Regions from separate parts of the Bacillus sp. MN7755 genome, predicted to be linked through region 4. Evidence: predicted binding sites of a transcription regulator. Region 4 holds the regulator's gene; each other region holds the start of a gene.
The links. The regulator Rex, encoded in region 4, represses fermentation and respiration genes when NADH is low (regulators of the CRP and FNR family bind a similar motif). The targets are predictions, from matches to a motif close to TTGTGAAATATTTCACAA.
Positions count from the first base shown of each region.

Region 1 (4,425 bases), on a different contig from region 4:
AGAACTTTTTTATATACACCTATTCTCCATATGCTTGTAACTTTTTTATTCATTTTTCTTCAAGAGCTAACAATGCTTACTTTTTAATTTTTTAACAAACGCATCCTTTCCGTATTAGTTCCACTCTTTTTGCAGGTGATATACCCATTATTTTATTGTCATTAACATTTCCTGTACATCCAATAAAACCAAACGAAAATAAAATAAGTTTGTATATACATAAACATTTTATAATATTGTTTACTAATTATCAACAAGACAAATAAATCATTTTTATGTCTGTCAAGAAAAAACAATAATATAATACGTTCAGAGGTTACTTTATAATAAAAGGTTGATGGGTATGCGTCTGTACCCCAACTTTTTGTTACAGTAAAAAAAGCCCTACATGTTGAAAAGTGTAATCAAAATGAGTTGGGCTTTTTTCAATATTTTCAATTCAAATGAAAAAGAGGTGAAATTATAGATATTCATGTGGAAATTTCATTTTGTGGATACTTACAAATCTTAAGTTGGTGGGCATGTGGTGGGACCCTTTAAAAGCCTTATAAAATCATAAATTTTATAGATATAGCAGCTTCCTTTTATTAATAAGATAAATCATTTGTATGTACGTTTACTCACGCACATACAAATGATTTATACAGCCATAATTAAATAAAAACATTTTTTCGTTACGATAACATCATATCCATATCTTCTGCTGCAGTTGTAATTAGTTTTAAACCGAATGTTTCTTGTAATACATCAAGCACGCCAGGTGAAATAAATTCTGGAGCCTTTGGACCGATGCGAATATCTTGAATTCCAAGACTAAATAGCCCAAGTAAAATGGCAACCGCTTTTTGTTCAAACCATGATAAGACAATACTAACTGGCAATTCATTCACTTCACATTGGAAAGCATCTGCTAAAGCAGCCGCTATTTTCACTGTAGAAATTGAATTATTGCATTGCCCTAAGTCAATGTAACGCGGAATCTCTGTACCAGGTACAACACCATAACTCACATCATTAAAGCGGAATTTCCCGCAAGAAGTTGTTAAAATAACTGTTTCTGGCGGAAGTGACGTTGCTAATTCACGATAATATTCTCCGCCTTTTCCTGGTGCATCACAACCTGCGATGACAAAGAATCGCTTAATCTTTCCTTCTTTTACTGCATTAATAATTTCCGGAGCTAATGATAATACTGTATTATGATGAAACCCTGTTACTAACTGCTCATCCGACTCCATATGTACTTCTGGAAGTTCTAGCGCTTTTTGAATCAATGGTTCAAAATCATCATTTTCAATTTTTTGTACACCCTCTAAACCTGCAATATCATATGAAAAGAATCGATCAGAGTATGATCCTTTAATTGGCATAACACAATTCGTTGTCGCTAATATAGCACCTGTAAATTTTTCGAAAAGACGTCGTTGATCATACCATGCCTTACCAATATTCCCTTTTAAATGTTTATATTTTTTCAGCTGCGGATAACCGTGTGCTGGCAGCATTTCAGAATGCGTATAAATATTAATGTCTTTTCCTTCTGTTTGCTTTAATAGTTCTTCTAATGCAAATAAATTATGACCAGTAACTACAATTGCCTTACCTTCTACATGGTTTTGTGTAATTTGAACAGGCTCTGGAACGCCAAAGTGATTCGTATGTGCCTCATCCAACAACTCCATCACTCGTAAAGCTGATTTCCCTACTTTCATAGCCATATCAATATGTTCTTGTTCATTAAAGTTTGAATTTGTTAATGTCATATATAGTGCTTCTTGCGTTGTAGCATCTACAAATGCATCCGTATACCCTAGCTGAGCAGCATGCGTACGATAAGCTGCAATTCCTTTTAACCCAAACACAATTGTATCTTGTAAACTTGCAATTGTTTCATTCTTTCCGCAAACACCTATTATTTTACATCCGCCTGTTGGGGTTTGCTCACATTGATAACAAAACATATCATCCCACCCTCTCCCAATCATTGCTTACAAACTAAGCATAATACCCGGTGAAATAAAAGGATGTGATATCAATCACAATAATATATAAAAATTTGTGACAATTCATATTGTTGACATAATATTTTTATTGACTCTAAAAACATTACTGAAAAATGTACATCTTTGTTGGTACTTTCAAATAGCTAGTTAATAGATTTAGAGAACTATTACCAACTAGCTATTTTTTGATTACCGATTTTTTGGGAAAGCTCTTTATTTACAATACATTTACATTATCTTAACATTGTTTACATTATTTATATGATATATTTATATAGAAACTACTTAAGAAATTTCATGTACATTGTTATCTTTATGATTTTTATACCAGGGGTGAATTAGGATGACTGAAACTTTAAAGACACTTATCATGCTTGATGCTACTTACGTTGTTATAGCAATTATGACGGTACTGGTATTTGTATACTTGGAATTAAAATCTCAGTAACGTATGCAGGTGTAATCGACAGCTTCAGCATTTAAATATAGTTAAAAGAAAGAGATGGGGAAATTATTTTCTCCATCTCTTTTATATTCCAAAAACTTCTTAAATCTACAATATCCATACTTAATCTTCCTTCATCACATATACTCCGTTTTTCTATTACATTTAAAATCAAAAATGTATTTTGTTAAATTATAATAATCATACTATAATTTATTTATAGCCCTTTAACGGAGGTGTTCTCAATGACTCTCTTCGCTTCCCCATCATTATTTATTCTTGCAATTATTTCATTTGCACTAGCTTATTTCATCGGAGTAAAACAATACACTTGGCTCTTATCAGGATTCAATGAACGCCGTGTACCAGATAAAGTGAAGCTATCAAAAATAGTGGGTCTTTATAATTTAACTGCCGGTGTTATCGCCACAATTGGTAGTGTCTTCATTACACCTAATGCAAAAATAGTATTTCCTATCATTATAATTGGACACGTTATAATCGCTGCTTATGTAAATACACGTATGGTTCAGTAAAAAAAGACCATCCAATCGGATGATCTTTTTTTATAATTTATCAACATATTGCTTCGCTTCTAACAATGAAAACCCAAATGCTTCTCTTACTCTCTTAACTGCTGTAACTGTTTTTCCTTCTTCCATAAGCTGGCGCAACTCTTTATTAATTTCGGGTTCTCTATCTACAATTCCCATTTCTTTCGTAATTAGCTGTAATCTATCTTCCATCCGCTTTAAACGTGCATCCGTTTTCTTTTCAATTTTATTTAATTTTTCAACGATATAAATAAACCCAAAGATCGCTATCGGTATGATCATCCAAAATTCCATGACTATTCCTCCTCATTAGCTTTCATTTGTTTTATTTCACTAACTTATGTAAATTTTACCACAGGACACATTTAATGTATAATAGTAATATACAACACTGTTGATAAAACCTTATATTTTAGGGGGACACTTTATGAAAAGATTTTTTAAGACATTACTACAATTTGTAGTTCTTTCAATTGCACTACATTTATTATTTGATATAGTTGGTTGGCTTATTTTCAATGAGCCAATTAAAAATAAAGAAGTCATTATTTCCTTACTAACAATCTCATGGTTAATGTACATGTACCGAGACAAATTTTTTAAAACATTCACTTCGGATTAACTTAAAAACTTCATCGATAAAAGATGAAGTTTTTTCTTTTTCTCTCATTCTCTCTATTTACTACTGTATAATAGAACTAACATTCTGTCTTTTTTGAAGGAAGGAGTCACTATGAACTTAAAAAGTAACAATATATACGAGAAAATGAGCCAATATTCCGTTGCAGGGTTAAGTCTTGCCGTTATACGTGACGGCAAACTAGACGAAGCGATTGCTTTTGGAACACTTGAAGCTGGAACAAATAGAACTGTCACTATGAATTCTATATTCAATTCTTGTTCAATTAGTAAATTCTTCACTACAATGCTTGTACTGACGTTGTCAGATCAAGAAATCGTGCATTTAGATGAAGACATAAATGATAGACTCACATCTTGGAACACACCTACCAATCTACTTACCTCACAGAAAAAAATCACGTTGCGAAATTTATTAAGTCACCAATCTGGAATTATTGATCCTCCTAATAGTTTTGAGAAGTATACACTTGCACAAGGGCGACCAAACATGTCAGAACTCTTTGCCGGTAAAACATCATATTGCCCAGTACCTATAGATGTGAATTATGAACCAGAAAGTGAATTTCACTACTCTGATGCAAACTTTTGTATTATTGAACTACTACTTGAAGATATAACTGGAAAACCATTCAATCTTTTACTTGAAAAATATATCTTTCAGCCATTGCAACTGAAGAATAGTACCGCATTCTCTACTAAAAATATAAATAAATTAGATACATTCTCTTGTGGACATAATAAAGATGGCACCGTTACAAATGAGAAGTATCCATTTTATCCA
Region 1 is NZ_BTRL01000007.1:266,977-271,401, reverse strand. Features, by position in the region: gene hcp (hydroxylamine reductase) at 675-1,961, opposite strand; gene ACYVEC_RS06565 (DUF3784 domain-containing protein) at 2,694-2,984, shown strand; gene ACYVEC_RS06560 (hypothetical protein) at 3,015-3,296, opposite strand; gene ACYVEC_RS06555 (hypothetical protein) at 3,430-3,624, shown strand; gene ACYVEC_RS06550 (serine hydrolase domain-containing protein) at 3,736-4,425, shown strand, end outside.
Region 1: hcp (hydroxylamine reductase) is a predicted target of Rex. The motif match lies at 2,025-2,042, and genes of this name have one in related genera.

Region 2 (4,425 bases), on a different contig from region 4:
CTCATGTTGATTTGATTAACACGTATAAAGAAGAGTACGGGGACGTTAGGTTAAAAGAGATTCTATACTATCTTAACCAATGTATTATTGAGGGCGTATCAAAATCCTTGTGGAGTGAAGTAAAGAACGATGTGAAGATTACAATTGATGGTCTATTTGATGGTTATGTGGAGCCATTTACTTCTCGCATACATAGACTCACGCCAAAACATAAGGAGTCAGCATTTGAAAAAGATATAATTATGGGGAGCGAGAAGGGTGACGTTCAAACATTCTTATCCGATAAGGATTTGTGGTATGTAGAACCGTCTATGCATGCTCTTAGCTTTGAGGATATTTGGACAGTTTTTGTTATGTTAAAGAACGAGATAGGCACTAGAAAGGTTCAGCATATACATTTCGAGAAATTGATGCAGCAGTTGCACTATGATTTCAAAGGCGAGAAAAAGGACAACGTGTATCGTAAGCGGGTTATTGAGAAGTATCTACGGGAGTACCGTGAGAACGAGAAGCCGAATACAACACATGTTTCTTTTGAGGTTAAAGTCGATGAAGATATGAAGACTGCGTATGTGTCGTTTCAGTTTTCTGCTGTAGGTGAGGCTTTAATTACCTTCTGTGTAGAGGCAGAAAAGATAGATATGATGCATGCTCGGGCAAATGTGCTGCTGTTTGATTTCTTCGGGTTACGTAAGGATGCATATGATAGATTCCATAACGAAGAAGTGTATCTGGAGCATATGAATAGCTCAGCTGATGATAAACGAATTATTCTTGATTATATAAAGGGAGATACGATTGTAGATGTCGGAGCCGGTGGTGGTGTCATGTTAGACATGATCGAAGAAGAGAACGAGGATAAACGAATCTACGGTATCGATATTTCCGAAAACGTGATTGATACGTTGAAAAAGAAGAAGCAGAACGAGGGGCGTTCTTGGGACGTCATTAAAGGGGATGCAATCAACTTACGCAGCTCGTTTGAAAAAGAATCGGTTGATACGATTGTATATTCTTCTATCCTTCATGAGCTGTTCTCTTATATCGAGTATGAAGGTAAGAAATTCAATCATGAAGTAATTAAAAAAGGGCTGCAGAGTGCCTATGAGGTGTTAAAGCCAGGAGGTCGTATTATCATTCGTGATGGCATCATGACCGAAGATAAAAGGTTAATGCGGGTGATTCGTTTTAAAGATGCAGGCGGAATGAAGTTCTTAGAGCAGTATGTCCAAGAATTTAAGGGGCGTATAATCCATTATGAGGTACTTGCAGACAATACAGTCAAAATGTCTGTTAATGATGCAATGGAGTTTTTATATACGTATACTTGGGGCGAGGACTCCTTCGTTCATGAAGTGCAGGAGCAGTTTGGAATCTTTACGCCAAACGACTATAAGGATTTCGTAAAGGGGATTTTTGGAGATAGAGTAAACATTGTTCAAGCTATGAACTATTTGCAGGATGGATATACAAATCATCTTAGCGAGAAAATCGATTTTACAGATGAGTCTGGGAATGCGGTTGCGTTACCAGATAGTACGTTCTTTATGGTTTTAGAAAAGAGGTAATGCTGTTGAAAACCTTTAAAAATACAATTTTAAAAAACTTAATTTAAATTTGATGTGTTGAAGAAAGCCGCGATGTTTATAAAAAGTTGTGTAGTTTTACCCCTTTAGATAATTTAGTCTAAAGGGGTATTTATATTGAAAAAAGAGATTCTGTAATTGTTGAAGAGGAAGGTAGAGACATTAGATCAACAACAGGGTAGGAAGAGTATGATATGTGATGCATCTCACACCATAAATACATATATAACTTTACAATTAGAATATCAATTGATGGGAGGGTTAATCTTGATGAATCGTGATTTTAATAAAAATCCATTTATTGTAATATGGGAGTTGATAAGAGCATGTCAATTAAAATGTCTGCATTGTCGTGCAGAAGCACAGTATCATCGTCATCCTCTAGAGCTAACATTCGGAGAAGGAAAAAAACTAATCGATGATATATATGAAATGGAAAATCCAATGCTTGTATTTACTGGTGGAGATCCATTAATGCGTCCAGATGTATATGATATTGCGGAATATGCAGTGAAAAAAGGTGTTCGAGTATCTATGACGCCAAGTGCTACTCCGAACGTTACGAAAGAAACGATTCAAAAAGCAAAAGAAGTAGGACTTGCTAGATGGGCATTTAGTTTAGATGGAACAACAGCTGAAATACACGATCATTTTAGAGGGACAGAAGGCTCATTTCAATTAACGATGAATGCGATTCGTTATTTGCATGAATTAAAAATTCCTATTCAAATTAATACTGTTGTTTCTAATTATAATGTGGATGTACTTGAAGAGATGGCAATGTTAATAGAAGAATTAGAATGTGTACTTTGGAGTATATTTTTCTTAGTTCCAACAGGGCGAGGTAAGGAAAAAGATATGATTTCACCAGCCCAACATGAAAGGGTATTCCATTGGCTATATCAGCTTAGTAAAAAGGTTTCTTTTGATATTAAAACAACAGCTGGTCAGCACTATAGACGTGTTGTGATTCAAGAAAAAATGAAAGAACATAAAAAGGAAAATCAGGTCATTCAATATCAGGATGTATTGATGAATGGGACGACTGGGCGAGTTGATGGGCTTGGGCGTGCTCCAAAAGGGGTGAATGATGGAAACGGTTTTGTATTTATTTCTCATATTGGAGATGTATATCCAAGTGGGTTATTGCCGATTAAAACCGGGAATATCAGAACAACATCGCTAGCTGAAATCTATCGAAACTCCCCTGTTTTTCAAAATATTCGTAATCCTGACAAGTATAAGGGGAAGTGTGGTGTTTGTGAGTTTCGATATGTTTGTGGGGAATCTCGTTCTAGAGCATATGCAATGACGGGGGATTACATGGAAAGCGAACCTTTCTGCGTATACATTCCAAAAGCATTGCGAAAACAGAAAAAGAACGTAAAAAAGGGACATGAGTAAGAGCTTGCTCATATCCCTTTTTTAATGTCTTATAATGTATAGTACTTCGCATCCTTCATTAAAAATTTACTACCTATATCTGTTGTTCTGAAGCAAGTTTTTTACACATGAATTCTATTAAACCGATTTTAATAAAGAATAATAATTTGTGTCATAGGGGATATCATCTTGATACATATAATTTTTTAGAACTCCTTCTTTTTCAAAACCTAATTTTAATAGAACTTTATTGGAAGCCTCATTTTCAAGAAATACAATGGCCCCGATACGCTTTAAATGAATGGTATGGAAACCGTATGATATAACCTCAGAAACAGCTTCAGTCGCATATCCTTTTCCCCAGTATTCAGGGAAAAAGGCATAACTTAAATTAGCTCGTTTATGCTCGGAAGACCAATCATGAAATCCGATTGTTCCAATGAGTTCTTTCTTATCTTTTAATTCGATTCCCCACTTTATACCGCTCCTTGCATGGTAACTCAACTTAAAGTTATGAATGACTTGTTTCACTTGATCAACATCCTGTAATGGTTTTTGGCCATAGTAGCGCAGTACATCAGTATTAGAAAAGCATTGTAGTATACTCGGTGCATCTTCTTCGGTAAGTTCTCGTAAAATGAGTCGGTCGGTTTTCAATATAGGAAACATACTTTCACTCCATTTCTTCTGAAACTAGAATGTGTTGTTATTATATAATTTAGTCTGAAAATAAAGATTATTCAAGAGGGAAGTATGGTTTTGATATATGATAAAATTGATTGTGGAATAAATTACAAAAAGAGGTTTACATATGGAGACATACTCAATTTTAATTGTAGATGATAATAAAGATATTGTTCGATTTGTTCATGTGAATTTAATGCAAGAAGGTTTTAAAGTTTTTAGTGCTTATAACGGAGAAGAGGCTTTAGAAATAATAAATAATAACAGAATTCAACTTGCTATTTTGGATATTATGATGCCACAAATGGATGGAATAGAATTGTGTAGAAGGATTAGAGAGAAACATAGTTTACCAATTATGTTTTTAAGTGCAAAATCATCGGACGTGGATAAGGTAATAGGATTTAGTACTGGAGCAGATGATTATATTGTGAAGCCGTTCAGTACAATTGAATTTATAGCGAGGGTGAAAGCTCAATTAAGAAGATATACATATTTCAATCAAAATGCTGTCCAAGTAATAGAAAAGAAAATAAACATTAGAGGTTTAGAAATAGATGAAGTGTCGAGAACAGTAATGTTATATGGAGAAACAATCAATCTTACAAAAACTGAATATGATATTTTATTCTTAATGGCAGCTGCAAAGAATCGTGTATTTACTATTGAAGAAATATATGAGAGCGTTTGGAAAGAAAGGGCCTATGAAAGCAATAATACAGTAATGGTTCATATCGCAAGATTAAGAAATAAAATTGAAGAGGATCCAAAA
Region 2 is NZ_BTRL01000028.1:53,822-58,246, reverse strand. Features, by position in the region: gene ACYVEC_RS27100 (class I SAM-dependent methyltransferase) at 1-1,568, shown strand, start outside; gene ACYVEC_RS27095 (TIGR04053 family radical SAM/SPASM domain-containing protein) at 1,857-2,990, shown strand; gene ACYVEC_RS27090 (GNAT family N-acetyltransferase) at 3,108-3,638, opposite strand; gene ACYVEC_RS27085 (response regulator transcription factor) at 3,781-4,425, shown strand, end outside.
Region 2: ACYVEC_RS27095 (TIGR04053 family radical SAM/SPASM domain-containing protein) is a predicted target of Rex. The motif match lies at 1,781-1,798, and genes of this name have one in related genera.

Region 3 (4,425 bases), on a different contig from region 4:
ACATGCTAATGCCAAAAGAATTAATTCCAATCATTTCTTTTTGTATACAAGGAGGACGTTGTACGAATTGTAAGAGGAAAATTTCAATTTTGTACGTAGTATTTGAACTTATAACCGGAATAATATTTCTTCTTACTGTATATATGATTGGGGTGGAACGAGAGCTTATCATCATTTTATCGCTTTTTTCGTTACTTCTTATTATTTCAGTTACAGATTACATATATATGTTAATCCCTAATCGCATTTTAGCTTGGTTTGCTTGTTTACTCATTTTAGAATGTGCTTTTGTGCCGTTAGTTACTTTGATAGATAGTATAGTTGGTAGTGGCGTTATATTCATTTTATTATATTGCATGCAAAAGATATATCCAGAAGGGCTTGGTGGAGGAGATATAAAATTACTTTCGTTACTTGGATATATAGTGGGACTGAAGGGGATTTTTATGATTTTATTTTTAGCATCTTGCTTTAGTCTTTGTTTCTTTGGAGCTGCTATAGTATTAAAACGTATGAAAATGAGGACCCAAATTCCGTTTGGCCCTTTTATTACCCTTGGGGCAATATGTTATATGTTGGTTACATATACAAAATAGAGAGGGGATAGAAAATGAATGTATATATGGATGATCAAAGAAGTTGTCCGTACGGGTATGTTTTGGCAACTACAGTAGAATCTGCGTTACAATTTGTTCGGAGTAATAAGGTAAACATCCTCTCTCTTGACTTTAACATGGGATGGAGGCAAAAGAATGGGGCGGAATTTGTAGAAGCCTTTTGTACAGAAGGTCTATATGTTAATGAAATTCACCTTCATACAAATGATGTCATCGGTATACATCAGATGAAACAGGGAATTGCGAAGGGGAAAGAGCAAAGAGAAATTGATCCTCATATTGTCGTTAAATATGTGGGGAGTTAAAAACTCCAAAGTAAAACTTTGGAGTTTCTAATGTTTCATATGTGCTTGTAAAGGTATGATTTCCTCTGTTTGAGCTGCGACTAATTCAGTTTCTTCTTGTTCAAAAACAGGCGCTTTCTTTGTTAAGTAATGATAGACCATACCGACAAATACCGATCCGCCAATAATGTTACCGATTGTAACAGGAATTAAGTTATGAATAGCACCTGCAAAAGAAATTGTCTCAGGATGCGGTGAAACTAAAGATAGAGCAAACAGTGATAAGTTTGCGATGCTATGCTCATAACCAGATAAGAAGAATGTGAAAACAAGTAGCATCATCACCATTATTTTTGCTGTATCACCTTTAACTTGGGAAGGTAAGAAGCAGGCGAGACATACGAGCCAGTTACATAAAATTGCTTTAAAGAATAATTGCATTGTAGGTGTGTTCATTTTTCCTTCCACTACTTTATTCATTAAATGACCGTGATCGATTGCTTCGAAAATGCCAGTTGCGTAAAATAGTAAGGCAAAGAATAAAGCACCGGCTAAGTTACCTGCATAACAAGCAACCCAGTTACGAAGTGTATCAGAAATCGTTGTTTCTTTTCTTAAAGTTGCCACTGTGAAATACATTGTATTTCCAGTAAACAATTCAGCACCACCATATATAATAAGTACGAGAGCAATTCCGAAAAACATAGAAGCTGCTAAATAAGTTGCTGGTGAATCTGCAATGTGAAAAAAGTTACCTAATTTAAAACATAGAACAATAATAAAACCGATATAAATACCCGCAAGTGCTGCACGAATGAAATATTGCATCGGGTTTGTATCTAGTATTTGTTTTTTGCTTTTAGCCAGTTTGACAACATAATCTAATCCTTGTTCTAGCATGAGTAATACGCTCCTTTAGTACATCATCTATAAATACTCCTTATATGAATAAAGTACATGGATTTAGTCATAGTTTCAATAAGTTTGTGCAATGTTTCACAAAAAGGACATACATACATAAGGAAAACGCTTACAATAAATAGTATAATGGAATTTTTTCTGGACATAGAGAGGGGACAAGGGAAAAAGAAAAAGCGCTGTAATTACAGCGCTTTTTCGTCTAAATTCTTTTCTACTTTTGTTTCTACTTCTTTCGAGAAGAACCAACCGCCAACTGCGATTCCAACTAATACAATCCAGAATGTAAGCTTCCATGGTGTAGATTCTGGGAATGAATGCGGAATTACATTTAATGCAGGGTGTGCTAACGTATAAACTGCTAATTTCACACCAACCCAACCTACAATTAAGAATGCTGCAGTTTCAAGTCCTGGTTTACGTTTTAATATTTGTACGAAAGCAGTTGCTGCAAATCGCATAATGATTAATCCGATAAGTCCACCTACAAAGATAACAACGAATTGCCCTGTATCAAGACTACCAATTGTACCTAATCCTGTTTTCGGTAAAGTCATTGCTAATGCAACGGCAGCTAAAATAGAATCAACTGCGAAGGCAATATCTGCAACCTCAACTTTAAATACAGTCCACCAAAAGTTCTCTTGTTTTTTCTTTGCTTCTTTTTCTTCTGTTTCTTCATCCGTATTCTTTTTAACATACGTTTTAAATAAATGATTACCAGCGATAAACATAAGGTAAATTGCACCGATTGCTTGCACTTGCCATACATCGACTAAGAACGAGATCATAAATAACGATCCGAATCGGAAAACAAATGCCCCCGCTAATCCGTAAAATAGTGCTTTTTTACGTTTTTCTTCTGGTAAATGTTTTACCATAATTGCAAGAACAAGCGCGTTATCAGCCGCTAAAATCCCCTCAAGTGCAATTAGGATGAGTAATACCCAACCATACTCCAATAATAATGATACATCCATGTACATTCTCCTCTCATTTCTATAAGTACTAAATAAGTGAAGAATTTCCCCACTATTTAGTTTCCCCATACTCCTGCCTATTAACTTTGGAATAATTTGGTAACGAATACAAAAAAGACCTCTGCCGTTAATAGGCAAAGGTCTTGCTAGACATATGTAATGAAAATGCCAACAAAGCCGGAAGAACTAAGTTCTACGTAATGACGACTTTGTTTCCAAGAAACATTCTTGGACGCTACTCCCCTTTGGAGATATGCTGTTGTATTCTCATTATATGGATAATTTATACGGTTGTCAACCTGTTAAAATATCTTCATTCGGATATTTTATTTTCCGGTTCTTTTTACGTGCAAAGGAAAAAGCCAATGTTAAAGGTCCCATTTTCCCAAAAAACATCATAAAGATAATAATAGCTTTTCCAATCATAGTTAAGTGGGGTGTGAAATTCATACTGAGGCCAACAGTCCCAAATGCTGAAAATACTTCGAAAGCACTCATTAATAGAGGAACTTGCTCAGTAATACTTAAAATTAAAATAGCGAAAAAGATAAATGAAATAGAAATAATAGTGATGGTCAATGATTTGACAATGAGAGTATCTTTAATTGATTTTTTAAATACGACAATATCATCTTGTTCTTGTAAAAATTTAAACACCCCAAAAAACATGATTAAAAATGTTGTTAACTTAATCCCGCCACCAGTTGAAGCACTACCAGCACCAATAAACATAAGGAGCATCATTAATAGTAAGGAAGGTTTGGATAATGCAGAAATATCAACCGTATTAAATCCGGCAGTTCGCGTTGAAATGGCTTGGAAATAAGCAGCCATTCCCTCTTCAAATGGGGTAAAGCCTCTCATAGAAAGAGAATTGTGGAACTCGAATATAAAAATAAAAACAGTCGCAATAATATTAATGATTAGAGTAGAAGAGAGCATAAGTTTTGAGTGTAATGTAAGGTTTTTAAAATTTTTCTTTCTCTTTATATCTACGATTACTGTAAAACCAATCCCACCTAAAATAATGAGGGAGGAAATAACGAGATTGACAAGAACGCTATGAGAATGGGACATTAAATTATCACTCCACACAGAAAAACCTGCATTGTTAAAAGCAGAAATCGAATGAAAAAAGCTATAATAGACCCCTTTAGCAATACCGTATTTTGGTACCCATTCAAAAGAAAGAATCAACGTAGCGATACATTCAACGGTAAAAGAGAATAAAAATAATGCTTTGGCAAGACGAATGACACCGCCGATATTCGTTTGATTTAACGCTTGTTGCAGTAAAAGTCGATTTTGAAGACCAATTTTTCTGCCGAGCATAATCGCGGTTAAAACGGCAAAGCTCATAATGCCCAGTCCGCCCACTTGTATAAGCGTTAAAATGACACATTGGCCAAATAAGGTAAATACTTTTCCAGTGTCCACAACACCAAGCCCTGTAACCGTACAAGCAGAAACGGTTGTAAATAAAGCATCGAGCCATGAAATAGACGTTGTTGTAGCAATTGGTAGTTTTAATAAGCATGTACCGATAATTGATAACATAATAAAAGACAAAGTAAGAACACGGGGAGGACTCATGCGAATATTAATCCGTTTCATGTTACATATCGT
Region 3 is NZ_BTRL01000008.1:343,545-347,969, forward strand. Features, by position in the region: gene ACYVEC_RS08820 (prepilin peptidase) at 1-596, shown strand, start outside; gene ACYVEC_RS08825 (cyclic-phosphate processing receiver domain-containing protein) at 611-922, shown strand; gene ACYVEC_RS08830 (formate/nitrite transporter family protein) at 950-1,801, opposite strand; gene ACYVEC_RS08835 (TerC family protein) at 2,005-2,799, opposite strand; yybP-ykoY riboswitch at 2,890-3,055, opposite strand; gene ACYVEC_RS08840 (TrkH family potassium uptake protein) at 3,094-4,413, opposite strand.
Region 3: ACYVEC_RS08830 (formate/nitrite transporter family protein) is a predicted target of Rex. The motif match lies at 1,886-1,903, and genes of this name have one in related genera.

Region 4 (4,425 bases):
ACGTTCGATCATCTCATTTTTCTTTGCAACGTAGTAATCGTAATCCCCTAAATACTCCTGTGCACCTTCTGTTGATAACTCAACAACGGTTGTCGTTACACGATTAATAAAGTAGCGGTCATGTGAGACAAATAGAAGAGTACCTGGATAATCGATTAAAGCATTCTCCAAAATCTCTTTACTATTTAAATCAAGATGGTTCGTAGGTTCATCGAGAATTAATAAATTTGATTTTTGCATCATAAGTTTTGCAAGGGCTAACCGAGCTTTTTGTCCACCACTCAGAGAAGATACTGGTTTTAGTACATCATCCCCTGTGAATAAGAAGTTACCTAGTATCGTGCGAATTTCCTTTTCAGGTTGCAGAGGATATTCATCCCATAATTCATTTAATACGCGCTTCGAAGATGTTAAGTTAGCTTGTTCCTGATCATAATAGCCAACAGATACATTGGATCCGAAAGAAACATCACCATTTAATAGGGGTAACTTATTCACAAGTGATTTTAATAATGTGGATTTTCCAATTCCGTTTGGACCAACTAAAGCAACACTATCCCCGCGAGTTAAGCGCATTGTTACATGTTCAATAATCGGATCCTCATCATATCCGATGGTTGCATCCTTTACTTGTAAAACGTCATTTCCACTTTGTTTTTCAATATCGAAGTGGAAGGAAGCTGACTTAGAATCACCTAATGGTCTTGTTAATAATTCCATTCGGTCTAATTGTTTACGACGGCTTTGCGCACGTTTTGTCGTAGATGCACGAGCTATATTTTTTTGAACGAAGTCTTCCAGCTTAGCGATTTCATCTTGTTGTTTTTCATAACGTTTCATTTCCTGCTCGTATAGTGCTGATTTTAAGTCTAAATATTTACTGTAGTTACCAACAAATCGTCTACTTTCTTTATTCGAAATTTCATATACTTGTGTAACGAGTTTATCTAAGAAATAACGGTCATGGGAAACGATTAGTATTGCGCCAGGATAACCTTGTAAATATTGTTCAAGCCATGTTAATGTTTCGATGTCTAAATGGTTTGTAGGCTCGTCCAAAATAAGTAGGTCTGGTTTCGTTAATAATAATTTACCGAGAGCTAATCGTGTTTTTTGTCCACCGCTTAATGTGGAAATCGTCGTCTGGTGCGTTTCAACTGGGAAGCCAAGACCACTTAAAATCGAACGGATATCTGCTTCATATTGGTAGCCACCTTGATCTTTATAATCTAATTGCAATTGGTCATAATCAGCTAATAATCTTTCATATGTAGCCTCGTTTGAAAAGTTTTCTTCTTTTCCCATCTCTTGCTCTAGCCTTCGAAGCTTTGTCTCCATTTGTTGCAAGTGTGTAAAGACGGTTAACATTTCATCCCAAATTGTTAAAGACGTTTCTAACCCGGTATTTTGGGCTAAATATCCGATTGAGACATCTTTCGGTTTTATAATTTCGCCACCATCATGAGATAGCTCACCAGCTATTATTTTTAATAATGTAGATTTTCCGGCTCCATTTCGTCCGACTAATGCGATACGATCCTTCGTTTGAACTTCCAATTTTATGTTTGCAAGAATCGTTTCTGCACCGTATAATTTCGAAAGCGCGTTTACTTGTAATAAAATCAATGTTTTCACCTCAAATAATTTCTTAACTTTGCCATGTTTATATTTCTCAATCATACTAAAAATAGTGTATAGTTTAAAATACAGAGAGAATACTTCTTCTTTCTATTATACAAGGAATTTAATAAGTGCTAAACTTCTGTATTTGATTAAAGCATATGAATAAAGATAGGAAGAGAGGAGAGGTTATATGGAGCAGCAGAAAATTCCACAAGCCACTGCTAAGAGATTGCCTCTATACTATCGATTTATCCAAAACTTATCTCTGTCTGGTAAGCAACGTGTTTCATCAGCCGAATTAAGTGAAGCGGTAAAGGTTGATTCCGCAACAATTCGAAGAGATTTCTCATACTTTGGAGCGTTAGGGAAAAAAGGATATGGATATAACGTAAATTATTTATTATCATTTTTCCGTGAAACACTCGACCAAGATGATATAACACGTGTAGCGCTTATTGGAGTAGGTAATTTAGGGACCGCTTTCTTACATTATAATTTCACGAAAAATAATAATACAAAAATTGAAATGGCGTTTGATGTTAGTGAAGAGAAAGTTGGAACAGAAATCGGAGGCATTCCTGTATATCACTTAGATGAATTAGAAGAACGTTTATCAACTGATATACAAGTGGCAATATTAACAGTACCCGCTACAGTAGCGCAATCTGTAGCCGATAGATTGGCAGAAACAAATGTGCATGGTATTTTGAATTTCACACCAGCACGCTTAAATGTGTCAGACAATATAAGAATTCATCATATTGATTTAGCAGTGGAGTTACAAACACTTGTTTACTTTTTGAAAAATTATCCACAATAAAACGCAGAGGAAGCGACCTCTGCGTTTTATTATTGTTTTTTCTTTGTGAATTTAACTAAGATAAGGCGAAGTGCCAAATTAAAATCAATCGTTGCCATAACTGCAAATAGTATTGTCCACATATTCCAGATTGTATCTGTTACGTTCGTAATGGCGAAGCGTGTAAAGATACATCCTAGAAGGAAGTACAATGCAGCCATGAACAATGGTGAGTTTCTCATACTAAAAATCCTCCGATAAAGCCTTGCATTTTTTCAGCTTCTTTAATCATTTCTTGAATTTGTTCGTTACTTACTAAAACTTGAGCAACTGCAACTAATGTATTCATTGCAACATGAGCGGCAATTGGAACGATAATACGTTTCGTTTTTACATATAAGAAGGCGAATACGAGCCCCATAGCGGTGTATACCAATAAGTGAGTAAAATCAAAATGAATCGCCGCAAATACAAGGGAACTAATGATAGCGGCAATAAAGAAGTTAAACTTCTTATAAAGTGTACCAAATAAAATTTTTCTAAATACGATTTCTTCTAAAATAGGTCCGATTATAGAAATAACGATAAGGAACCAAGGTGTCGTTCTTGCGATATCCATAAGTCTCGCTGTATTTTCAGATCCAGGTTTAATACCTAATACATACATTTCGATCATGCCAGCAATACTTTGCGAGAAAAATGCTAAGAAGAACCCGATAAAAATCCAACCAATCGTAGCTGGAACAGTAGAACGCATCTTATCTAAATGTCTGTCGCGAATATCTGTTCTAAGTAACCAAAGTACGATACATAATGCAATAAAGAAGCTAATGATCGCCCAGTGACCAGTTATGAGTTGAAATTTCTCTTCCCTAGTAAATCCCCTGTTATCATAAAGTCCAGTTTTCAGAAGAAGTGGTAATCCAGCAATTGATGATAACTGCATTAAAATGTATGTAACGATAACCCACCAATATTGTTTTTTCAAATGGTTTAACCATCCTTTCTAACTCTAGTGTATGAGATAAGGTAGGATAACATGTAAATATGCTACCTACGATATAAACCTTACTTAAATTATGTTTTTTTTGTAAATCCTTATTTGAAATTATAATAGAAGACAGGAGAAAGTTGTGTTTGTAGCGAAAACAACTTAGGGTGTCCTTTCATATTGTAACATACGAGTAGTGGAAACAACGATTCATATAGTAAAGGTAGAAGAAGAGGAACTCTATATAGAAAAGTTTATAGCGTAATTTGCGAAAAAATTATGATTTTTTTACTTGCAAAAGAAATTGAGATTATTTATTATTATAAGTGTGTTAGCACTCGGGTGACTTGAGTGCTAATAAATAAAATTTACATAACAAAATGAGGAGGTTATTGTTCATGCTAAAGCCATTAGGTGATCGCGTTGTAATTGAGCTTGTTCAAGCGGAAGAAAAAACAGCAAGTGGTATTGTATTACCAGACACAGCAAAAGAAAAACCACAAGAGGGTAAAGTTATTGCAGTAGGTACTGGTCGAGTGCTTGAAAATGGTGAGCGTGTTGCTTTAGAGGTAGCAGCAGGTGATCTTATCATCTTCTCAAAATATGCAGGTACTGAAGTGAAATATGAAGGTACAGACTACTTGATTTTACGTGAAAGTGACATTTTAGCAGTTATCGGTTAATTATATAAATCTTAAAAAATCCAAGGGGGTCAATTATTATGGCAAAAGATATTAAATTTAGTGAAGAAGCACGTCGTTCGATGCTTCGCGGTGTCGACACTCTTGCAAACGCAGTAAAAGTAACACTTGGACCAAAAGGTCGTAACGTTGTACTTGAGAAAAAATTTGGTTCACCACTTATTACAAATGATGGTGTAACAATCGCAAAAGAAATTGAATTAGAAGATGCATTCGAAAACATGGGTGCGAAATTAGTAGCAGAAGTTGCTAGCAAAACAAATGATGTAGCTGGTGACGGAACAACAACTGCAACTGTATTAGCACAAGCT
Region 4 is NZ_BTRL01000038.1:7,667-12,091, reverse strand. Features, by position in the region: gene ACYVEC_RS29935 (ABC-F family ATP-binding cassette domain-containing protein) at 1-1,626, opposite strand, end outside; gene ACYVEC_RS29930 (redox-sensing transcriptional repressor Rex) at 1,814-2,443, shown strand; gene ACYVEC_RS29925 (YdiK family protein) at 2,473-2,664, opposite strand; gene ACYVEC_RS29920 (CPBP family intramembrane glutamic endopeptidase) at 2,661-3,410, opposite strand; gene groES (co-chaperone GroES) at 3,812-4,096, shown strand; gene groL (chaperonin GroEL) at 4,135-4,425, shown strand, end outside.